Regions from separate parts of the Janthinobacterium sp. SUN211 genome, predicted to be linked through region 2. Evidence: predicted binding sites of a transcription regulator. Region 2 holds the regulator's gene; each other region holds the start of a gene.
What was found. The regulator FNR, encoded in region 2, switches genes on or off when oxygen is low (the NO sensors DNR and NnrR bind a similar motif). The targets are predictions, from matches to a motif close to TTGATNNNNATCAA.
Positions count from the first base shown of each region.

Region 1: paaA (1,2-phenylacetyl-CoA epoxidase subunit PaaA) is a predicted target of FNR. The motif match lies at 2,293-2,306, and genes of this name have one in related genera.
Region 3: O3301_RS11005 (OmpW family protein) is a predicted target of FNR. The motif match lies at 3,576-3,589, and genes of this name have one in related genera.
Region 4: O3301_RS20455 (universal stress protein) is a predicted target of FNR. The motif match lies at 3,573-3,586, and genes of this name have one in related genera.

Region 1 is NZ_JAPWIC010000006.1:209,235-215,030, forward strand. It holds gene O3301_RS20790 (M14-type cytosolic carboxypeptidase) at 1-685, opposite strand, end outside; gene O3301_RS20795 (hypothetical protein) at 827-1,081, shown strand; gene paaX (phenylacetic acid degradation operon negative regulatory protein PaaX) at 1,194-2,123, opposite strand; gene paaA (1,2-phenylacetyl-CoA epoxidase subunit PaaA) at 2,391-3,380, shown strand; gene paaB (1,2-phenylacetyl-CoA epoxidase subunit PaaB) at 3,407-3,691, shown strand; gene paaC (1,2-phenylacetyl-CoA epoxidase subunit PaaC) at 3,706-4,458, shown strand; gene paaD (1,2-phenylacetyl-CoA epoxidase subunit PaaD) at 4,458-4,985, shown strand; gene paaE (1,2-phenylacetyl-CoA epoxidase subunit PaaE) at 5,026-5,796, shown strand, end outside.
Region 2 is NZ_JAPWIC010000003.1:62,051-67,846, reverse strand. It holds gene O3301_RS11550 (response regulator) at 1-2,243, opposite strand, end outside; gene fnr (fumarate/nitrate reduction transcriptional regulator Fnr) at 2,493-3,251, shown strand; gene O3301_RS11540 (FixH family protein) at 3,255-3,779, opposite strand; gene ccoG (cytochrome c oxidase accessory protein CcoG) at 3,835-5,217, opposite strand; gene ccoP (cytochrome-c oxidase, cbb3-type subunit III) at 5,220-5,796, opposite strand, start outside.
Region 3 is NZ_JAPWIC010000002.1:1,143,090-1,148,885, forward strand. It holds gene O3301_RS10980 (SpoIIE family protein phosphatase) at 1-604, opposite strand, end outside; gene O3301_RS10985 (NAD(P)H-dependent oxidoreductase) at 845-1,435, opposite strand; gene O3301_RS10990 (MerR family transcriptional regulator) at 1,495-1,860, opposite strand; gene fur (ferric iron uptake transcriptional regulator) at 1,930-2,367, opposite strand; gene O3301_RS11000 (LysR family transcriptional regulator) at 2,608-3,504, shown strand; gene O3301_RS11005 (OmpW family protein) at 3,651-4,265, shown strand; gene O3301_RS11010 (MetQ/NlpA family ABC transporter substrate-binding protein) at 4,358-5,185, opposite strand; gene O3301_RS11015 (methionine ABC transporter permease) at 5,218-5,796, opposite strand, start outside.
Region 4 is NZ_JAPWIC010000006.1:132,531-138,326, forward strand. It holds gene O3301_RS20445 (NADP-dependent malic enzyme) at 1-1,579, shown strand, start outside; gene O3301_RS20450 (hypothetical protein) at 1,633-2,502, opposite strand; gene O3301_RS20455 (universal stress protein) at 2,572-3,408, opposite strand; gene O3301_RS20460 (two-component system response regulator) at 3,721-4,734, opposite strand; gene O3301_RS20465 (MHYT domain-containing protein) at 4,731-5,796, opposite strand, start outside.

The sequences.
Region 1 (5,796 bases), on a different contig from region 2:
CGCGGTTCAGGTTGGCGCCGGCTGCGTTGGTGCGCAGGTTGCCATGCACGGAACCGTCCGGGTTCATGTTCGGCACCACGTAGAAGACGGCGTCTTGCAGGCACTGGCGGGCAAATGGATTGGCCTGGTCCAGCAAGGCTTCGAGCATGCCTTCGACAAACCATTCGGCCATCGTTTCACCTGGATGCTGGCGCGCGATGACCCAGACTTTCTTTTCGGCATCGGCGTCGCCGACCACCAGCAGATTCATGTCGCGGCCTTCCACGGTGCTACCCAGGTCGATCAAGCGCACCAGCGGCGACGCTTGCGCGCTGTCGATCAGGGCCAGGTGGCGGTCCCATGGGTACGGCTCGAAGTAGGCGTAGTACACGCTTTCCTCTTCCGGCGTGTGTTCGATGGTCATCACCGTGCCGTCAAAGCTGGTCGGTACGCGGAACCAGGTTTCGCGGTCGTAGCTGGCCACGGCCTGGTAATCTTTCCAGCCGTCCGGGTAGGCCGACTTGCCTGCGTTCATGAAGCGGATCGTGCACGCCTCGCCTTGCGCGCCTTGCAGGCGGAAGTAAAACCACTGCGTGATGTCGGCGTGGGAATCCTTGCGGATGTTCAGCTCGATGGATTGGGCATCGTCGGCGCGCAGCACCTCGATCGCGCCGGCGTCGAATTGCTGGCTGATTTTAATGGTCATGAGTGTTCCTGATAAAAACGTATGGGTTTTGCATCGTGTGCAATGGCGCGATGATACCTGTTTTGCGGTGGACTTTGTGCTGGCGCAAACGATGACGGACGCGCTTTGCTAACGTGATAGCTCCGACACGGGGAGGCCATCATGGATGACAACGGCAAACACATACGCGAACTGGAAAAGAAAATCAGCGCCCTCAGCGACGCCCTGGCGCACCTGGGCAAGGGCACGACCTTGCAGGAATTGCTGCGCATCATACGTTTCCCCGGCTATACGACGCCGGCCGAATTCACCTTCAACGTCGCCATCCTCGACACCATGCTGGTACAGGCCAATGCGCTGGAAAAGCTGGGACAGGATTTATTGGCAGGGGCGAAACAGGTGGTAGCAAAACAGTGAGCGCAGGCTCGGACGTATTCCTGAGCGCCTGAAAAATGGCCAGGGCCTGGCGCAGGGCCGCAGGCGGTACGAACGGACGCCCAGACCCTGCAACATCGTCATGGACGTGTTGTCAGGTGTTCAGGCCGCCGAAACGTTCGTAGAACCACGGTTCCACATCGGGCGCCTGCGCATCTTCGCGCCGCAAGGTGGTCAGGATATGTTCCTCGGCCGCCGCGTACGTGATGCGGTACAGGTCGCGGGCCAGCGCATACGCCTGCGTGCCGGGCCACGGTTCGGGCAGCAGTTCGACGGGCAGTTGCGGGTCGTGCAATTGCACGCGGCGGTAGGCGTGCGTCAGCAGCGAGCGGATGACGAACGCTTGCTCCGCATCGAACACGGGCGCTTCTTGCAGCAAGGTCAGCAGGGGCTGGAAGCTGGCGATGAATTTCTGGTAGCCGGCCATGACTTCCGACAAGTCCCAGCAGTCGCCCACCATGTCGCGCAGGGGGCGCGTGCTGACGCCCGGCAATTCCGTGGTGTGGCAGACATACAGCTTGCCCTGCACTTCATTGCGTACGAGGATATCTTCCAGCGCCTCCGTATTGCTGGCCGGGTGGCCAAAGATGCCAGGCGAGATCAAGCCATAGCCAGCCCACAATAATTCCTTGCGCAGCGCCCCCCGCTCGGCGGCGCCGATGCTGCCGGCCGGCCCGATCACCAGGGTCCAGCTGCCATCCCAGTGCACGACCAGCGGTGCATAGATGCGGCGATAGGCGCGCTCGAAGCGGGCCAGCGCCTCCGGACGTATCGTATAGGCGCTGCGGCGGCCGTCGCGCTGCGAGCTGAGCCAGCCTTCCTGCGCCAGGCGGAACACGCTGGTGCGCAATAAACGGTCATTCACGCCAAACGGCGCCAGCAGTTCGATCAGGCTGCCCAGCCAGATGGCGCCGCCGCGCGGCACGATGGCGTCGCCAAAGATGGTCATCACCAGGGACTTCGAGCGCGGTGGGTCGCTTTCCAGGAAATCGGCTATCCATGCCGTGCAGCGGGTGTTCTTCATGTGGTTCCGGTCTGGCCGTGTTGCGGTCGGTTCAATAAAAGCAGCAGTTTACTTGGCTGCGCGGGTAGCGCGGCAATAATTTGCCGGAAGCGCTGGTGGCGCTTCGCAGTGTTTTCTCATAAGCAATATCATACGCACAAAAAAGCTGCACAAGATACGATTTTTTAAAATGATTCATATCAAGTGTATGCAAATCGTTTTTTGTATCGTATTATCTGTTCATCGCACCGCGTTGCTGCGCAAAATCAAAGACATGGGAGACAGATCATGTACGCACAAATGGTTGAAACCGGCCTCAAAAACGTCCGCTCCATCGATGACATGGGTCAAGACGAGCGCGCTTTCCAGGCCCGCATCGACGAAGGCATCAAGATCGAGGCCAAGGACTGGATGCCGGACGCCTACCGCAAGACCCTGATCCGCCAGATTTCGCAGCATGCGCACTCGGAAATCGTCGGCCAGTTGCCCGAAGGTAACTGGGTCACGCGCGCCCCCACCCTGAAACGCAAGTCGATCCTGCTGGCCAAGATCCAGGACGAAGCCGGTCACGGCCTGTACCTGTACAGCGCCGCGGAAACCCTGGGCGTGTCGCGCGACGACTTGCTGGCCGCCTTGCACTCGGGCAAAGCCAAGTATTCCAGCATCTTCAACTATCCCACGCTGTCGTGGGCCGACATGGGCGCCATCGGCTGGCTGGTCGACGGTTCCGCCATCATCAACCAGATTCCCCTGTGCCGCTGCTCGTACGGTCCGTATGCGCGCGCCATGATCCGCGTCTGCAAGGAAGAATCGTTCCATGCGCGCCAGGGTTACGACATCATGATGTCGCTGTGCAAGGGCACCCCGGCACAGAAAGCCATGGCGCAGGATGCCTTGAACCGCTGGTGGTGGCCGTCGCTGATGATGTTCGGTCCATCGGACGCCGCTTCCGTCAACAGCGCCCAGTCGGCGCAATGGCGCATCAAGCTGTTCTCGAACGATGAATTGCGCCAGCGCATGGTCGACCAGACCGTGCCGCAAATCGAATACCTGGGTCTGACCGTGCCCGATCCCGACCTGAAGTTCAATGCGGAAACGGGCCACTATGAATTCGGCGAGATCGACTGGTCCGAGTTCAACAATGTCTTGAAGGGCAATGGCCCGTGCAACCGCGAACGCCTGCAAACGCGCGTGAAAGCGTATGAAGACGGCGAATGGTTCCGCGATGCCTTGGTCGCCTACGCCGACAAGCAAGCCGCTAGCAAAGCGGCAGCCTGAAAACATCTATAAAAGGGGATAGCAACATGAGCAAAGAATGGCCTTTGTGGGAAGTTTTCATCCGCAGCCAGCACGGCTTGGCGCACAAGCATGTGGGCAGCCTGCACGCTTCCGACGCCACCATGGCGGTCAACCATGCGCGCGACGTCTATACGCGCCGCAATGAAGGCGTGAGCATCTGGGTGGTGCGCGCGGCCGATATCGTCGCCAGCAGCCCCGGCGACAAGGGCGCCCTGTTCGAACCGTCGAACAGCAAGGTGTACCGCCATCCCACCTTCTTCCCGATGCCGGAAGAAGTCAAGAACCTGTGATGGGAGCACCGGCAATGGATGACAAGGTTAACTACTTGCTGCGCCTGGGCGACAACGCCCTGATCCTCAGCCAGCAGCTGTCGCAGCTGTGCGGCAAGGGTCCCGCGCTGGAAGAGGACATGGCGCTGACCAACGTGGCGCTGGACCTGCTGGGCCAGACGCGTTTGTGGTTCAGCTATGCGGCCGAACTGGAAAATGCGGGCCGCGACGAAGACGACATCGCCTTTTTGCGCGATGCCCACGATTTCAAGAATTGCCTGCTGGTCGAACAGCCGAACGGCAATTACGCCGACACCATGATGCGCCAGTTCTTCTTCGACAGCTGGCACTACTTCCAGCTGCTGGAACTGGCGAAATCGACGGATGCGCGCATCGTCGAGGTGGCGCAAAAATCGATCAAGGAAGTGACGTATCACCTGCGCCGCAGCGGTGACCTGATCGTGCGCCTCGGCGACGGCACGGCGGAAAGCCATGCGAAAACGCAGGCCGCGGCCGACAAGCTGTGGATGTACACGGGCGAGATGTTCCGGTACGACGCCGTCGACCAGGCCATGGTCGCCGCCGGCATCGCGCCCCCATCGGACATCCTGCGCCAGGCTTTCCTCGAACACGTGGCCGAGATCTTCGCCGAAGCGACGCTGGTCATGCCGGCGCCCGACGCCTGGATGCAAAAGGGCGGCAAGCAGGGCACGCACACGGAACACCTGGGTTTTATCCTGGCCGAGATGCAGTTCCTGCAGCGCGCCTATCCCGGGGCGGAGTGGTAATGAACACGGCTGCGGCAGCGCTGGACGCCGCCCAGGTCTGGGCCTGGCTGGGCGACGTGCCGGACCCGGAAATTCCCGTCATTTCGGTGGTGGACCTGGGCATCGTGCGCGCCGTCGAAGTCACCGGCGGCGACGCCTGCACCGTGACGATCACGCCCACGTATTCGGGCTGTCCGGCCATGCAGGTGATCGCCGACGCCGTCACGGATGCCTTGCGCAGCCATGGCGTAGCGAAGGTGACGCTGGTGAACCAGCTGGCGCCCGCCTGGACCACGGACTGGATGAGCGAGACGGGCAAGGCCAAGCTGAAAGGCTATGGCATCGCCCCGCCGCAGCAGCAGGTGATCGACATCAGCGGTTTGCGCGGCGGCGTCAAGCGCCAGGCCATGCCGAAACTGGACGTGATCTGTCCGAACTGCGGTTCCACGCATACGCAGCTGACCAGCCAGTTCGGCTCCACGCCGTGCAAGGCCCTGTACAAATGCCTGGCTTGCCGCGAACCGTTTGACTACTTCAAGTGCCACTAAAAAAATCAGGCACACGTTCCGAAGAAACTGGAGATGAAGCATGAGTAAATTTTATCCGCTGTGCGTGGCGAACGTGCGCAATGAAACGCGCGACACCATCGCCGTCACGTTCGACGTGCCAGCCGAACTGCAGCAGCAGTTCCGCTTCCAGCAGGGCCAGCACCTGACCCTGCGCGCCCATATCAATGCGGAAGACGTGCGCCGCTCGTATTCCATCTGTTCGGCGGTGCAGGACGGCATCCTGCGCGTGGCCATCAAGCGCACGCCGGGCGGCGCCTTTTCCACCTGGGCCAACGACACTTTGAAAGCCGGCGCCACCATCGAGGTGATGCCGCCCATGGGCCACTTCAACGTGCCGCTCGACTGCGTCAACCGCAAGCACTACCTGGCGTTTGCGGCCGGCAGCGGCATCACGCCCATCCTCTCCATCATCAAGACGACCCTGCTGACGGAACCCCTGAGCCGCTTTACCCTGTTCTACGGCAACCGCGCCTCGTCGTCCGTCATCTTCAAGGAAGAATTGACGGACTTGAAGGACGTGTACCTGGAGCGTTTGAACCTGGTCTACGTGATGAGCCGCGAACAGCAGGACATCGAACTGTTCAACGGCCGCATCACGCAGGAAAAATGCGAGCAGTTCCTGCAGCACTGGATCAAGATCGAAGACTACGACAATGCCTTCATCTGCGGTCCGGAAGACATGATGCTGGGCGTCTCCGCTGCCCTGCAGGCAGCCGGCATGCCCAAGCAGAATATCAAGATCGAGCTGTTCGCCGCCAGCATCCCGAAAAACGCCCACAAGCCGCGCGCC
Region 2 (5,796 bases):
GCCTGGTGCAGGGCGTCGAACAGGCTCGAGCCCGTGATCGGCTTCATCAGCACGACGTCGGCCTCGGCCGCGCTGGAGATTTCTTCCAGGTGGTTGCGGGCGAAGGCGTTGACCATCACCACGATGGGCTGGCGCTGGCCGCTGGCCGCCTGGCGGATGGCCTTGGCCGTGGCCAGGCCATCCATGACGGGCATGTGCCAGTCGGCCAGCACCACGTCGTACGGTTGCTGCTGCGCCAGGCGTTCGCGGTACAGCTCGATGGCGGCAAAGCCGGAGTCCACTTCGTCGGCCAGCCAGCCCCATGCCTCGATCAGCTTGACGATCAGTTCGCGCGTGGTGCGGTTGTCGTCGGCCACCAGCAGGCGCAGCTGGCCCAGCGCCGGCGTGCGCCGCGTTTCGGCCGGCTGCGCCAGCATTTCGAAGGGCACGCTGAACCAGAAGCGGCTGCCCTTGCCTTCGCTGCTGGCGACGGCGATGTCGCCGCCCATCATGTGGATCAGCTGCTTGCTGATGGCCAGGCCCAGGCCCGTGCCGCCGAAGCGCCGCGTGATGCTCTGGTCGCCCTGGGAAAACGCGGCAAACAGCTGCTGTTGCTGCAGTTCCGTCATGCCGATGCCCGTGTCGCGCACTTCGAAGCGCAGCCAGGCGCGGCCGCTCTCGCTCTCGGCCAGGCTGACGGCCACCACCACTTCGCCGCTTTCCGTGAACTTGATGGCGTTGCCGGCCAGGTTGACGAGGATTTGCTGCAGGCGCTGGGCGTCGCCCACGAGGCGCCGCGGCACGTCGGGCTCGACGGCGATGGCCAGTTCCAGCTCCTTTTCGCCCGCATTCATCGTCATCGTCGTGGCCAGGGTATTCATGACTTCGTCGAGGTCGAATTCGACGGGCGACAACTCCATGCGCCGCGCCTCGATCTTCGAATAGTCGAGCACGTCATTGAGGATGCCCAGCAGCGACTGGCCCGCCACTCTGACCATGGTCAGATACTTGCGCTGTTCCGTGTCGAGCCTGGTATTGCCCAGCAAATACACCATGCCCAGCACGGCATTGAGGGGCGTGCGGATTTCATGGCTCATGTTGGCCACGAAATCGCTCTTCGCGCGGTTGGCCGCCTCGGCCCGGTCGCGTTCCTGTTCCAGCTCCGCCGCGCGCGATTCGAGTTCCTGCTGCAGGCGGTCGCGTTCGCTCATCAGGCCGTTGAACGCTTCCGTCAGTTCGCCGATCTCGTCGCGCTGCTGCACCGGCACGGGCGTGAAGCGGCTGCCGCTGGTGCGCAGGGCTTGCAGGGTGTCGCGCAGGCGCACCAGCGGCGACAGCAGGCGCACGGTGACCCAGCCCAGCACGAAGGCGGCCAGCAGCGAGGCGAGGATGCTCCACAGCACCAATCGGTACAGCACGCCATCGAACGGTTCGAAGGCATCCTCGACGGGGAGCGAGGCGGCCAGCAGCCAGTTCACGGATTTCAGGCGCTTGAAGCTGTTGACGGCCGTGATGCCGCGGCTGTTGGTGCTGACCATGCTGCCTTCGCCATCTTCCTTCAGCAGCTGGGTCGTCGTCAGGTTGGCGTTCGGCTTGCGCGGTTGCAGCAAGCGGCTGGTATCGGGGTGCAGCACGTAGCGCGGCACGGCGCCGCGCGTGAGAATGAAGTAATAGCCGTTCTTGCCGATCTTTTCCGAGCGCAGGCGGCCCAGCAGGTTGTCCTTGTACAGGCGCAGCACGCCGATCACCACGCCGGCCACCTGGCCATCGGCGGCCAGCACGGGCGCCACCATCTGCACGATGGGCATGCCGCTCGACTTGCCCAGCATCGGTTCGGTGATCATGGGCTGGCGCGTGCGCAGGACGGTCTGGAAATACTCGCGCTCGGCGACGTTGATGCCGGCACGCCCCGCTACCTCCGGCATGTCGGCCACGACGGCGCCATGCGCGTCGAGCACCAGCACGTCATCGAACAGCACCAGCATCGAGCGGCGCGAATAGTATTCGCGCAATTGGGCGGGCCGGGCGATCAATTCCGGCGGCTGCTGTCGGGCCGTCAGGGTGACGATCTGCAGCAGCATGCCCAGCTTGTCGTCGAGCTCGGCAGCGGTGCGGGTGATCAGGGACGATTGCTGGCTCAGCAGTACTCGGGTGAAGTCGTCGCGCATGTGCTGCACCTGGATCATGGTGACCAGCGCGATCATGGCGATCGAGGTCAGGCTGGTGGCCAGCGCGACTTTTGCTTTAATGCCGAGAGGCTTCATGATTTCCTTTTCAGTACCGGGCGGCACAGGCGGCAGATAATGCTGTCAGGAATTTTCCTATCAATGCCCCAGCTTGGCAAGCGCCGCCGCGCAAATTGCCCGCCCCGTACGGGCTTTTGACGATGTTGCCATATAATTAAAGGCTGGACGTCGTTTATTCGCCGAATTTACGGTGAAATTGGTATACGGCAACCCTGTATGCGGCTGTATGCAGTAAACTTGTTGTTGCATTTTCTAAAAGGTACCGACATGACTGAAGCGCTACTCACTCCAACCTTGCCCACCGTGAACGTGGAGGCGTTGCGTGCGCGATGCTCGACCTGCAGCATGCATCAATTGTGCCTGCCGATGGGCCTCGATGTGGGCGACATGGACAGGCTGGACCAGATCATAGGCCGCCGCCGCAAGATTGTGCGCGGCGCCTCGCTGTTCCGCATCGGCGACTCGTTCCAGAACCTGTATGCGATCCGCCTGGGGCATTTCAAGACGTACCAGATCAATCCGGGCGGCGAAGAGCAGGTGACGGGCTTCCAGATGGCGGGCGAACTGCTGGGCATGGACGCCATCAGCGCCGACCGCCACCACTGTAATGCGGTGGCGCTGGAAGACAGCGAAGTGTGTGAAATCCCGTTTTCCAGCCTGGAACAATTGCTGGGCAATATGCCGACCCTGCTGCGCCATTTCCACCGCATGATGAGCCAGGAAATCACGCGCGAGCAAAGCGTCATGCTGTTGCTGGGCAATATGCAGGCGACGCAGCGCTTTGCCGCCTTCATCGTCAACCTGGCGTCGCGCTATGAAGCGCGCGGCTATTCGGGCAGCAATTTCCAGCTGCGCATGTCGCGCGAGGAAATCGGCAACTACCTGGGCCTGACCATCGAGAGCGTCAGCCGCCTGCTGTCGAAGTTCAAGAAGGAAGGCTGGCTGCGTGTCTCCAACCGGGAAATTGAAATCCTGCAGCCGGCGAAACTGAAGGCGATTACGGCCGGCACGGACGTCTGCAAATAAGACTTACAGTTCCTCGTCCGCATGCAGCGCGATGCTGCGCTGCAGCGGCCAGGTCCAGATGCCGGACAGGCGCCACTCGCGTTTGTCGTTTTCCACCAGCACTTGCCAGCGGCTGCGCTCGAGCATCGGCAGCGCCACGGAAAAATTGCCGGCCGCATCGGGCTGTACCAGCACCTTGATATCCTTTTCCGGCAGGGTCGCATGCGCTAGGTGCAGCTGCAAAGGCGCCTGATAGGCCTTGCCGAAGCTGTGCACGGAACCGGTCAGGCGCGCTTGCGCCACGTCATACGACAGGCGCGTATCCATCGCCAGGTCGCTGGCGATCGTGTCGCGCTTCAAATCCTGGTTGATCGCCTTGCCCTGCTTGTAATAATCGCCCACCACCAGCGCATCGGGCTGCGTAAACGCGATATAGCCCATGAAGCTGCCGACGACCACGGACAGGCCGGGGCCGATCATCAGCAGCCATGGCCAGCGATGCTTGTACCACGGTGCAACGGGTGCTTGCAGTTTCAGACTGTCGGACATGGTATTTCTCCTGTGTAAACGGCCAATCCCCATGCGGGGACTGGCCTTCCTGCTATTACCGCGGCACGATGAATACCGCGCTTTCACGCACATGCAGCGATGGGTCGTCCAGCGATTGCAATTCGATCGCAATCTTGTTCGAGCCCTTCTCTCCCACGCCGTGCGGCACGCGCAGGCGGATCGGCCAACCCAGCGTTTCCGTCGGCTGCAAGGTCACTTCTTCGCGCGTCAGCAAGGTCAGGCCCGGCAAGCCGGAAGCGCTGATTTTGAAATGCTGGCTTTGCTCCGATGTGTTCATGATCTGCAGGCGGTAGACGTTTTCGATCATGCCGTCTTCCACTTCGCGTCCCATGGAACCGCGGTCGCGGATCACGTCCATTTTCAGGGGCGTGCGCAGGGCCAGCGAAGTACACACGGCGATGATGATCAGGGCCAGGATGGAAGTGTAGATCAAGACGCGCGGGCGCATGGCGCGCTGGCGTATCTGCTTCGAATTGAAGTTGTTTTCCATCGCATGGTCGGTACTGTAGCGTACCAGTCCCCGTGGCCGGTCGACCTTGTCCATCACGCTGTTGCAGGCATCGACGCAAGCGGCGCAACCGATGCATTCATACTGCAGGCCGTTACGGATATCGATGCCGGTCGGACACACCTGCACGCACAGGGTACAGTCGATGCAATCGCCCAGCTTGTCGTTGTTGCCGGCCTTCTTGCTCATGGCGCCACGTGGTTCGCCGCGCTTGGCATCGTAGGTGATGATCAGGGTGTCCTGGTCGAACATGGCGCTCTGGAAGCGCGCGTAGGGGCACATGTATTTGCACACCTGCTCGCGCAGCCAGCCCGCGTTGCCGTAGGTTGCCAGACTGTAGAACAATACCCAGAACCATTCCCAGGGACCGAAGTTCAGCGTGGTCACCGACTGCGCCAGTTCCTTGATCGGCGTGAAGTAGCCGACAAAGGTAAAGCCCGTCCACAGGGCGATGGCGCCCCATACCAGGTGCTTGGCCGTCTTCTTGAACGCCTTGCGCACGGAGGGGCCCTGCTTGTCGAGGGCCATGCGCGCGCTGCGCGTGCCCTCGATGCGGCGTTCGACCCACAGGAAAATTTCCGTGTATACCGTTTGCGGGCAAGAGAACCCGCACCACACCCGCCCGGCAATGGCCGTGACGAGGAACAACAAATACGCACAGATGATCAGCAGGGCCGCCAGATAGATGAAATCCTGGGGCCACAGCACGACGCCGAAAATGTAGAACTTGCGCGTGGTCAAATCGAACAGCAGGGCTTGCCTGCCATTCCAGGTCAACCACGGCAAGCCGTAGAACGCGAGCTGGGTAAGCCATACGCATACCCATCGCCAGGTAGCGTAGCGTCCTTTGGCCTCGCGAGGGTAGATTTGCTCGCGGGCCGCATACATCTTGATGACTTGAGGTTCCATTTTTACTTTGCGGGTGCCTGCGGATTCGACAGGCTCCAGACATACGCCGACAGCACGTGTACCTTGGATTCGCCGAGGAAATCGCTGAAGGCCGGCATGGTGTTGCTGCGTCCCTTGCGTACGGTTTCCATGATGGTGTCGGCGCTGCCGCCGTACAGCCAGGTCTTGTCCGTCAGGTTTGGCGCGCCGAGCATCTGGTTACCCTTGGCATCGGCGCCATGACAGGCCATGCAGGCGCCGAACTTGGCCTTGCCCAGCACGGACTTGACGGGATCCGAGGTCGAGCCGGACAGGCTCAGCACATAATGGGCCACGTTCTCGACATCCTTTTCGGAGCCCAGGGCAGCGCCCATCGGTGGCATTTGCCCATTGCGGCCGTGCATGATGGTGGTCTTGATGATGTCGGGTTCGCCGCCATACAGCCAGTCCTTGTCCGTCAGGTTGGGGAAGCCCTTGTTGCCGCGCGCATCCGAACCGTGGCATTGCGCGCAGTAGGTCAGGAACAGGCGCTGGCCGATGGCTTGCGCCTGCGGATCGGCGGCCACCGTCTTCAAGTCCTGGCTCAGGTACTTGTTGAAC
Region 3 (5,796 bases), on a different contig from region 2:
ACGAGGCGATCAGGGTCATGAAGGCGCCCGGCACGCCGTGGCCGGTGCAGTCGGCGATGGCGGCAAACCAGCCGCCCGCGTGGCGCTCGAAGAAGTAAAAATCGCCGCCGACCACGTCGCGCGGCTGCCATTCCAGGTGCGCGTCGGGCAGGGTGGCGCGCAATTCCGCATCGGAGGTGCGCAGCAGCGCGCGCTGGATTACGCTGGCGTAATCGATGCTGTGCATGATTTGCCGGTTCTTTTCCGCCTGCATGGTGGCGACCACGTTCATCAGCTGCAAGCCGAAGCCCACGCCGGCCAGCGCGCCATCCTCGGTGATGATGAAGCCGTCGGCCAGCGCCTTCTCGCCCGCTTCCACGGCGCGGAAGGTGAGGTCTTCGATGCTCATGGCGCCGTCGACGATCAGCGGCTCCTTGTCCATGAAGGCGATGCAGCTTTTCTTGCCGTACACTTCGTGATAAAAGGGCTTGGACATCTGCGACATGAAGATGTTGCGGCTGATCAAGCCGATGGGCTTCTGCTGCTCCGTGACGGGCAGGCTCATCATGTCGCGCCGTTCCGTGAACAATTCCAGCACGGCGAAATTGCTGGCGTCGGCCTGCACGGATTCCGTGGGAATGCACAGATCAGCCGCCACGGACGTGCGATAACGGGGAAGATGCAATCGAGAAGCGTTGAACTCCACAGCGGCTACCTTTACATGACGATCGGACCCTTGTTGTCGCGACGGCAAGGCGACTGACAAACAGGCAATATCATCATGGTAGCCTTGGAATATGACGGCTTGATTACCAGCTTGTCAAAACCGTATGCAAGATGGCTGCATGGCAAGCCGTTGCCGGGCTTACAGATGGCGCGCCAGCGTCTTGGCCTGGGCCAGCCAGCGCGCGCGTTGCGGCTCGGTGGAGTCGAGGATGGGGCCGAAGCTGGCCACCCTGACGGGTTTGATGCCGCAAAATTCCAGCGTCGTCTTGCGCAACTGGTGGATGCCGGGCATGCGGTAGACCCAGCGGAAATACCAGGGCGGCGTGTCCATCGTCACCAGCAGCTGGGCCGTGCGGCCCTTCAGCAATTGCGCCGGGAAAGCCTTGCCGGGGCGGTACTTGAAAGCGTAGCCGGGCAGGAAGACGCGGTCGACGAAGCCTTTCAGCAGGGCTGGCGCGCCGCCCCACCAGATCGGGTAGGCGAACACCAGGTGTTCGGCCCAGCTGATGGCTTCCTGCGCGGCCAGCAAGTCCGCTTCCAGCGGCTGCACCTGGCGGTAGCCTTCGTGCAGGATGGGATCGAAGTCCAGCTGGCCCAGGCGCAGTTCGCGCACGGTGTGGCCCGCGCTGCGGGCCGTGGCGGCATAGGCCTCGGCCAGGGCGGCGCAAAAGCTGTCGCCCGACGGGTGGCCGAGGAGTATCAAAATGCGCTTGGGTGTCGTCTTGGTCATGGTGCAGGCTGTCCGTTAAAGAAGAGCTTGCATGCTAAAGCCTGCCCCTGGGGGCAGAGTCAAGCGGCCGCTTGAAGGTATTGGTGTGCCAGGCAGTCGTGGATTTCCGTGTCGATGTCGGCCAGTTGGGCGTCGAGCTGGCGCAGGCGGGCGATATCCTGCTGTATCTGCGTGCGCTTGGCGGCGATGTGCTGCGACAGGGCGGCCCAGTCCGTATCGTCGCCGGCCAGGATGGGCAGCAGTTCGGCCAGGCGGAAGCCCAGCGCCTGCGCCTGGCGTATGAGTTTGACTTGCGCCAGGTCTTGCTGCGTGTAGACGCGGTAGGCGCCGGCGCGGCGCACGTCGCCCAGCAAGCCCAGCGCTTCATAGTGGCGCAAGGCCTTGGGCGAGGTGCCCGCCAGGCGGGCGATTTCTCCGATGTACATGGGTGATCCTTTCTCAAGCTTGAGCGAATCTTACCGCAAGGCAGCGGCGCCCAAACGGCCCAGGCATCCTCAGGCCCGGCGCGGCGGCACTTTCTTCGCCGTGCACTCGGCGCAGGTGCCGTACAGCGACAGCGCGTGCTCGTGCAGCACGAAGCCCCGCTCGGCGGCGATCTCGTTCTGGCGCAGTTCGATGCCTTCGTCGACGAATTCATCGACCTTGCCGCAACCCGTGCAGACCAGGTGGTCGTGGTGCTGGCCTTCGTTCAGTTCGAAGACGGCGTGGCCCGATTCGAAATGCCGGCGAAACAGGATGCCCGCTTCGGCAAACTGCATCAGCACGCGGTAGATGGTGGCCAGGCCCACGTCGATCTTTTCAGCCAGCAAGAGTTTGTAGACATCGTCCGCACTCAGGTGCTTGATCGTGCCTTCTTGAAACAGCTGCAGAATCCGCAAGCGGGGGATGGTCACTTTCAAGCCCGATTCACGCAGTTCCCTCAATATATCCATGTCTCCCATTCCTTTTTGTAGTCGCCCTAGCGAGGTATTGCATTATATCGCAAATGATAATCATTACCATTCTCATGTGTGTACTGTAAATAGTATGCCGCGCGGGCGGGCGGCAATCCAGTGACATCGGCGCAAGTGGCGCTTGCGTGGCGGGCAACTGATGCCAGCAGTATTGGTTGCCGATGAAAAGTGGCGGTCGAATCGCTATACTGTGCAGCAAGGAATAACAATGGAGGGAGCATGGACCGATTTGATGCGATGCGCATCTTTACGCGCATCGTCGAACTGCGCAGTTTTACGCAGGCGGCGCATGACCTCGGCTATCCGAAGGCCACCGTCACGCATGCGATCAAGCAGCTGGAAGCGCGTCTGCGCGTGCGCCTGCTGCAGCGGACCACGCGGCAAGTGACGCCCACGCCCGATGGCGACGCGTATTACCAGCGCTGCGTGCGCCTGCTGGCGGACCTGGAAGAAACGGAAGCCGTGTTCAGTTCGGCGGCGCAGCAACCGGCCGGCAAGCTGCGCATCGACTTGCACGCGACCCTGGCCATGCACTTCGTCATGCCCGTGCTGGACCGGTTCTGCGCCCGCTATCCGCTGATCGAACTGGAAATCGGCATGGGCGACCGCCTCGTCGACCTGGTGCGCGAAGGCGTCGATTGCGTGCTGCGCGTGGGCGAACTGGGCGACTCGTCGATGGTGGCGCGCCGCGTGGCGCTGCTGGAACAGGTGACGTGCGCCAGCCCCGCCTATCTGGCCGTGCATGGCACGCCGGAGCATCTGGCGCAGTTGGATGGCCACCGCGCCGTCAATTTCTTTTCCGCCCAGACGGGCAAGGTCTGGCCCTTCGATTTCAAGGTGGAGGGCCAGCGCCGCAGCGTGGCCTTGCCGGGCACCGTGTCCGTCAACAATGCGGACGCATATCACGCCTGCTGCCGCGCGGGCATGGGCTTGATCCAGGCGCCCCGTTATCACCTGGAGCGGGCGCTGGCGGCTGGCGAACTGGTGGAAGTGCTGCGGGACTGGCGGCCCGATCCGCTGCCCGTGTCCGTGCTGTATCCCCACCACCGGCAATTGTCGCCGCGCGTGCGCGTCTTTGCCGACTGGGTCGCCAGCCTGTTTGCCGACGTGCATTGATGCGCTGCAATACGGCAATTTTTGACTTGGGCAAAGGAAAAAATCCCTCTGGTGATGCCATATAGCACTATTTGATGTGGATCAAAGTTTTTGTTGCACTGCACTCTTAGACTTCGCAGCGTTACTTAACGACAGAGGAAAACATAATGAAAACGTCCGCAACTGCAGCAGCAATCGTCCTGGCCGCCATCGGCGCATTCGCCGGCAACGCCATGGCACAGGAAAGCCCATGGCTGGTCCGTGCGCGCGCCGTGCATATCGATCCGGCCGATAAATCTACTCCTGTTGGTGGCTTCGGCGCATCGGACCGCTTGACGGTCAGCAGCAAGACGATTCCTGAAATCGATATTTCGTATTTTTTCACCCCGAATATCGCTGCCGAGCTGATCCTGACCTACCCGCAAAAGCATGATGTCAAGCTCGATGGCGGCCAAGTCGGCACCTTCAAGCACCTGCCGCCGACCCTGTCGCTGCAATACCACTTCATGCCTGAAAAACAGTTCAGCCCTTACGTGGGTGCCGGCGTGAACTACACGAATATCTCGGGTGTCAAACTGCCCGGCCTGCGCCTGGAACACGACAGCTGGGGCTTCGCGCTGCAAGCCGGTGTCGACTACAAACTGGACAAGAACTGGTCCTTGAACTTCGACATCAAGAAAGTGCAGATCCGCAGCGACGTACTGACCGCTGCTGGCGGCAAGGTCAGCGAAGTCAAGATCGATCCTATCCTGATCGGCGTAGGCGTCGGCTACCGCTTCTAAGCAGTGATGGCGCCCGGGTGGCGCGCAGAATAAAAAAAGACGGCCAGGTGTGAACCTGGCCGTCTTTTTGTGTGCAGCGCTTTGCTTTCGCCTTATTTTTTCAGCGTCTTTTCCAGCGCCAGCTGGTAATCCGTCTTTTCGTAGCCGGCCAGGTATTTGTTCGTCGCGTCGAGGAAGGCGCGCGAGCGGTAGGCCGCTTCCAGGTCCTTGACCCATGGCTTGGCCTTGTCGGCCGTGCGGATGGCCACCAGGTTGATGTAGCTGTCCGAAATCTTTTCCACGCTCAGGGCCGACGTCAGCTTCATGCCGGCGGCCAGGGCGAAGTTGCCGTTGACGAAAGCGTAGTCGGCGTCGGCCAGCGAACGTGGCAGCTGCGCCGCTTCCAGCGGTACCAGTTTCAGCTTCTTCGGGTTTTCCAGCACGTCGCGCTCGGACGCGCGCAGCGGGTCGACGTTCGGTTTCAGCTTGATCCAGCCCATCTTGGCCAGCATCACCAGCGCGCGCGCCTGGTTGGTCGGGTCGTTCGGCATGGTGATGGTGGCACCGTTCTTGACTTCCGCCAGCGTTTTTTGCTTGCCGCCGTACAGGCCGATCGGCATGGTCGGCACGGTGATCAATGAGCTCAGTGGCAGCTTGTTATCGGTGGCGAACTTGGTCAGGTAGACGATGTGCTGGAACACGTTGGCATCCAGCGAGCCTTCGGCCAGTGCGTAGTTCGGCTGCACGTAGTCGTTGAATTCCACGATCTTGACCTTGTAGCCCTGTTTTTCCAGGATAGGCTTGATGCCCAGCTTCAGCTGGTCCGAATACGGGCCGGAGCTGGTGCCGATGACGAGTTCTTTCGGGTCCTTGGCGTGGGCGGCGGTGGCGAAGGCCAGGCTGGCAGCGGCCAGGAGCAGGTTGCGGCGAATGTGGTTCATGCTTTTCCTTGTACTGAAATACTGAATATGAATTAACGTTTGTCGAGGCGCTTGGCGATGCGCGTGCCGGCGAACTGGATGGTTTGCACCAGCACGATCAGGATGGCCACGGTGGCGACCATGATGTCCGTCTCGAAGCGGTAGTAGCCGTAGCGGATGGCCAGGTCGCCGATACCGCCGCCGCCCACCACGCCGGCCACGGCCGAATACGACAGGAAGCTGATCGACAGCACGGTCAGGGCCAGCACCAGGCCGGAACGCGCTTCCACCAGCAGCACGCGGAAGATGATCTGCATTTCCGACGCGCCCATGGCGTGCGCCGCTTCGATCACGCCGCGCGGCACTTCGCGCAGGTTCTGTTCCACCAGGCGCGCCAGGTAGGGAATGGCGGCGAACGACAGCGGCACGCTGGCCGCCAGCGGGCCGATCGAAGTGCCCGCGATGATGCGCGTAAACGGCGTCAGGGCGACCAGCAGGATGATGAAGGGGAAGCTGCGCACGGTATTTACCAGCCAGCCGAGGATCGTCGACAGCGGACGGTTTTCCAGCGACTGGCCTTCCGAGACGAGGAACAGCAGGATGCCCAGCGGGCCGCCGATCAGGATGGCGGC
Region 4 (5,796 bases), on a different contig from region 2:
GGAACGCTTCGCGCAAGATACGCCGCTGCGCACGCTGGCCGAGATCATCCCGGACGCGGACATCTTCCTCGGTGTGTCCGCCGGCGGCGTGCTGAAGCAAGACATGGTGCGCAAGATGGCGCCGAACCCGCTGATCCTGGCGCTGGCCAACCCGAATCCGGAAATCCTGCCGGAAGAAGTCAAGGCCGTGCGCAGCGACGCCATCATCGCCACGGGCCGTTCGGACTATCCGAACCAGGTCAACAACGTGCTGTGCTTCCCGTACATCTTCCGCGGCGCCCTCGATTGCGGCGCCACCACCATCACGCGCGAGATGGAAATCGCCGTCGTGCACGCGATCGCCGACCTGGCGCATGCCGAGCAGTCCGACATCGTGGCCACCACCTACGGCATCAGCAACCTGTCGTTCGGTCCTGAATACCTGATTCCGATGCCGTTCGATCCGCGTTTGCTGATCAAGATCGCGCCGGCGGTCGCCAAGGCGGCCGAGGATTCGGGCGTGGCCACGCGTCCGATCAAGGACTTGCAAGCGTACGCGGACAGTCTGCAGCAATTCGTCTACCGCAGCGGCACCTTCATGAAGCCGCTGTTCCTGATGGCCAAATCCACGCCGGCCGAACTCAAACGCATCGTCTACGCCGAAGGCGAAGAAGAGCGCGTGCTGCGCGCCGTGCAAGTGGTGGTCGATGAAAAACTGGCGCGTCCCATCCTGGTCGGCCGCCCACCGGTGCTCGAAGCGCGCATCCAGAAGTTCGGCCTGCGCCTCAAGCAAGGCGTCGACTTCGACGTCATCAACCCGGACTTCGACGAGCGCTATCGCGATTACTGGAATACGTACTACGCCATGACGAGCCGCAAAGGCGTCACCGAGGAATACGCTAAACTGGAAATGCGCCGCCGTCACACCCTGATCGGTTCGATGATGATCCACAAGGGCGACGCCGACGGCATGATCTGCGGCACCTTCGGCACCACCCAGCTGCACCTGAAATACATCGACCAGGTGCTGGGCAAGCGCGCCGGCAGCAATGTCTACGCTGCCATGAACGTGCTGATCATGCCGGAACGCCAGCTGGTGATGGTCGACACGCACGTCAATGAAAACCCGGACGCGGACCAGTTGGCCGAGATCACCATCATGGCCGCCGAAGAGATGACCCGTTTCGGCCTGTCGCCGCGCGCGGCCCTGCTGTCGCACTCGAACTTCGGTTCCAGCGACAGCGCCTCGGCGCAAAAGATGCGCGCCGCGCTGGCCATCATCAAGGAACGCGCGCCGGACCTGGAAATCGACGGCGAAATGCACGGCGATACGGCCCTCGACAGCAAGCTGCGTCAAAAAATCATGCCGAATTCGGCACTGAAGAACGACGCCAACCTGCTCGTCATGCCGAACATCGAATCGGCCAACATCGCCTACAACCTGGTGAAGACGGCCGCCGGCAACGGCATCGCCGTCGGTCCGATCCTGCTCGGTTGCGCCAAGCCCGTGCACATCCTGACGCCATCGGCCACCGTGCGCCGCATCGTCAACATGACGGCCCTGTGCGTCGTCGACGCCGTGGCGCAGCGCAAAGCCTAAGGGTTTAGCTGCCGCCTGAAAGCCGCGCCATCCGCAAGGAGGCGCGGCTTTTTTTACATGGGCGACACGGGCAGGGCCGCGGCGGGCGGATGGCGGCGCAGGTAGTAATGGCGGTACAGCATGATCTCGCCCCATACCAGCAGCAGCGCCGCCAGCGCGAACAGGCCCAGCGTGATCTTGAGCGAATTGAAATAGGCGCCGGCTTGCCGTTTGATGGCGTCGATGAAAATCATCGGCACTGACTTGTCGAGTTTGCTGAAGTCGGCATGGCGCGCCACGTCGGTGGTCAGGCGCACGGCCAGGTCGGTGCCCAGCGCGGCCAGCTCGCCAGTCGCCTGGCCACGGAAGTTGGCGCCCTTGAGCGCTTCGCCGAGCAGGCCGACCCTGGCGATCAGCTGTTCCTGCAGCACCTGCGTCAGCAGCACGCTGCCGCGGCGCAGAATGAATTCATTGATCCAGCGCGCCTTGCTGCGTTCCCAGTAGCTGCTCGATGTGGGCTGGTAATACATGCCTTGCACGAACGGTTCGAGCAGGCTGCGCACGCTGATGGGCTGGCCCGGGGCGATCAGCTTGACCTGCTGTTCCAGGTAGACGCGCAGCGCCGGCATCTGCGCTTCGACCACAGGCTGCAAGTCGCGCTCGAGGGCCTGGTTGACCACGCGGTGCACGCTGTGCACGGCGCCAAACCCGGCACCGAGGAGCGGCAGCGCGAGCAGGATCAGCACATAGCTGAGCTTGGCGGCCACATGCCAGGCGCGGGGACGGCGCACCAGCAGGCATTTTCTGGCCAGCTGGTAGCAGATGCCGAGCGCCAGCACGAAGCCGGCCGCGCTGCACAGCAGCATCCACGGCAGGGCGGTCCACAGCAGTTCGCCGCCGAACGGCGCCAGGCTATTGCCCCAATTGACGAGTTGTTGGTTCATGTACATTGCTTTGATATGGATAAACAGGCAAGTATACCCATTGTGCAACGACATGGAGCGCGCTTGGTGTCAGTGCGCCATCAGCACCGGCAAGGTCATCTGGCGCAGCACGGTTTCCGTCACGCCGCCCAGCAGGATTTCGCGGAAGCGCGCGTGGCCGTAGCCGCCCATCACCAGCAAGTCCGCATGCACTTCGGCGGCCATGGCCAGCAGCGCCGCGCCGATGTCGCCCGTGGCGACGGCGGGGCGCACTTCGACGGGCACGCCATGGCGGCTCAGGTAGGCGGCGATGTCGGCGCCCGGATGGCGCGCCGGCTGCGCGTGGCCGACCGGCGGATGCAGCAGGGCCAGCACCACCAGGCGCGCCGCGCGCAAGAGGGGCAAGGCGTGGCCGATGGCGCGCGTCGCTTCCATGCCGCCATCCCAGGCCACCACGACCGTGTTGTCCACCTGTGCGAACTGGCCGCTGCGCGGCACGATCAGCACGGGACGGGCCGCGTTCAGCATCACGTAGGGCACCAGGTCGCTCATGGCGCCGGGCAAGGCTTCGCTGGCGTCGTGCTGGCTCAGCACGGTCAGATCGCTGTAGCGGGCGCTGACGGCCATGCCGCCATCCTCATCGTCTTCGATCAGGCGGCGCTCGAGCGAGGCGCCGCCGGCCTGGCGCGCCAGCGTCTCGAACTGGTCCAGCGCCTGTTCCGCCTGCCCATGCAAGGCTGAAATCTGCGCCGCCACGGCGCCGCCGCGCATGCCGCGGTTGTTTTCCAGGGTAAAGCGCGACATGCCCGTCATGGCGGCGCCGATCAGGTGCGCCTGGTGCGCGTGCGCCAGCCGCGCCGCGATGGCGATGCGCTGCGGCGCATGGCGCGACAGGTCGGCGTGGACGAGGATGGATTTGTAAGCCATGTTGTCACTCGGTAGTCAGGATGGCAACAAGGCTAGAACGGCAACACGGGCAAGTCCAGCATTGCCGTGCTGGCCGGGGCTTTTCTTATGCTGGGCTTGATGTAAGTCAAAAAAAGAGAGGCCAGGGCCATCTGCAAGTGCGCAGCCAGGAAAGTGCAAGCTGTTTGATGTGCATCAAAATGCCTGCCCCGCCGCCAGCCATAATGGCATTGAACTCCTGGCCCCTCCAGTGGTCTGCATCGGCGCCGGCGCCATCTGTCCGGCACTTGCTTGTGTGACGCAACAACGCTGGCCGTGGCGGGAGTTCACTCTTCAAGCGGGCGCGTGGTGTTCCGCTTTCTCTGCCCAGCGCAGCCGGATGGCGTCGATGGCGGGCAATTCCCCGACAAACAGGTCGACCAGCCGCGCATCGAAATGGCTGCCTTGTTGCGCTTGCAGATAGCCCACGGCGTCCGTCACCGACCACGCGCGCTTGTACGGGCGCACCGAGGTCAGCGCGTCGAACACGTCCGCCACGGCGACGATGCGCCCCGCCAGCGGGATCGCTTCGCCTGCCAAGCCGTTCGGGTAACCGCTGCCATCCCATTTTTCATGGTGCGACACGGCGATGGCGCGCGCCAGCGCCAGCATGCCGCCTTCCGCATGTTCGCCGATGATGTCGCCGCCGATGCGCGCGTGCGTCTGCATGATGCTCCACTCGTCCGCGTCGAGCTTGCCCGGCTTTTGCAGGATGCGGTCGGGGATGCCGATCTTGCCCACGTCGTGCATGGGCGCCGCGTGCAGCAGGTCGTCCGCGGCGGCCTCGTCCATGCCGGCGGCCACGCCCAGCAGGCGCGCGTAATGGCTCATGCGGATCACGTGCAAGCCTGTTTCATTGTCCTTGTATTCGGCCGCCAGGCCCAGGCGCTGGACGATCTGCAGCCGCGTTTCCTTCAATTCATCGATGCGCACCAGCGACAGGTGCGTGCGCACGCGGGCGCGCACGATGGCGGGGCTGAGCGGCTTGGTGATGTAATCGACGGCACCCGCCTCAAAACCGCTCAGTTCGTCGCGCATGTCGTTCAGGGCCGTGACGAAAATGACGGGGATGGCGGCCGTCAGCGGCGCGGCCTTCAGCTGGCGGCAGGCGTCGTGGCCGCTCATGCCGGGCATCATCACGTCGAGCAGGATCAGGGCCGGGCGCTCCTGCTGCGCCAGTGCCAGCGCCCGCGCGCCATCCTTGGCGAACAGCAGCGCATAGTCGTTCTGCAAGATCTGGCGCAGCAATTGCAAATTGGCCGCCTCATCGTCGACGATGAGAATCACGGGCCTGGCTGGTGCATTCATGGGGACTCCGGGGCGTAGGTGTGCAGCAAGTCGTGCAGCAGCGACTGTGCCAGGGGGAAATCAAAGTCGTCGATGGCATGCAGCAGCGGCGTCAGCTCGTCCGCTTGCGCGCCCATGGCGTGCTGCAACTGTGCTTGCGCCGCGTCATCGAGTTCGCCGCGCCGCAAGGCGCTTAACAGGGCACTGGCCGCTTGCCGGACGGCGGGCACGTCGATGGCCGCCGCCGCCGTTGCCGCCGGCAAGGCAGGCGGCGCCAGCCGGGCGATGGCAGCCAAGGCCGCCGGCCATTGCGTCAGCAGGGCGCCCAGGATTTCGTCGAGCTGCTGCGCCGTGGCGGGACCGGGACCGGCGCAGCATTGCTCCAGCGCCGCCAGGCTGGCGGCCAGTTGCTCCAGTCCCAGGTTGGCGGCCACGCCGCGCAGTTGGTGGCTGTGCGACAAGAGCGCCGCGTGGTCGCGCGCTTCGATGGCGGCCAGCAGGGCGGGCGGCAGGCGCGGATGCTCGCGTCCGAAACGGGCCAGCGCCGCGCGGTAGGCGCTGTCGTTGCCGGCCCAGCGCTGCAGGGCGCCCGCATGGTGCAGCACCCGTCCGCCAGCGGGCGGCGGTGCGAGGCTATCGTCGGCCGGGTCCGCCGCCAGGCCCAGCACGCGCGCGATTTCCAGCGCCAGCGCCTGCCATTCGACGGGCTTGGTGGCAAAACCGTCCATGCCGGCCGCCCGCGCCGCCTTGCGGTGCGCTTCGAGCACGCTGGCCGTCATGGCGATCACGGGCACGCGCGGGCGTCCGTCGCGCAGGGCGGCGGCACGGATGGCTTGCGTGGCGGCCAGGCCATCCATGTGTGGCATTTGCAAGTCCAGCAGCAGCACGTCGAAGTCATCCTGCTGCGCCAGTTGCAAGGCTTGCGCGCCATCGCCGGCCGTGACCACCGTGTGGCCACGCTTGCCCAGCAGTAAGCTCAGCAGTTCCAGGTTTTGCGGCACGTCGTCGGCGGCCAGCACGCGCAGGGGCGGCAGGCGCACGCTGCGCCGTTCGCTGGCGGGCAGCGCCGCCTGGCGCGCCGGC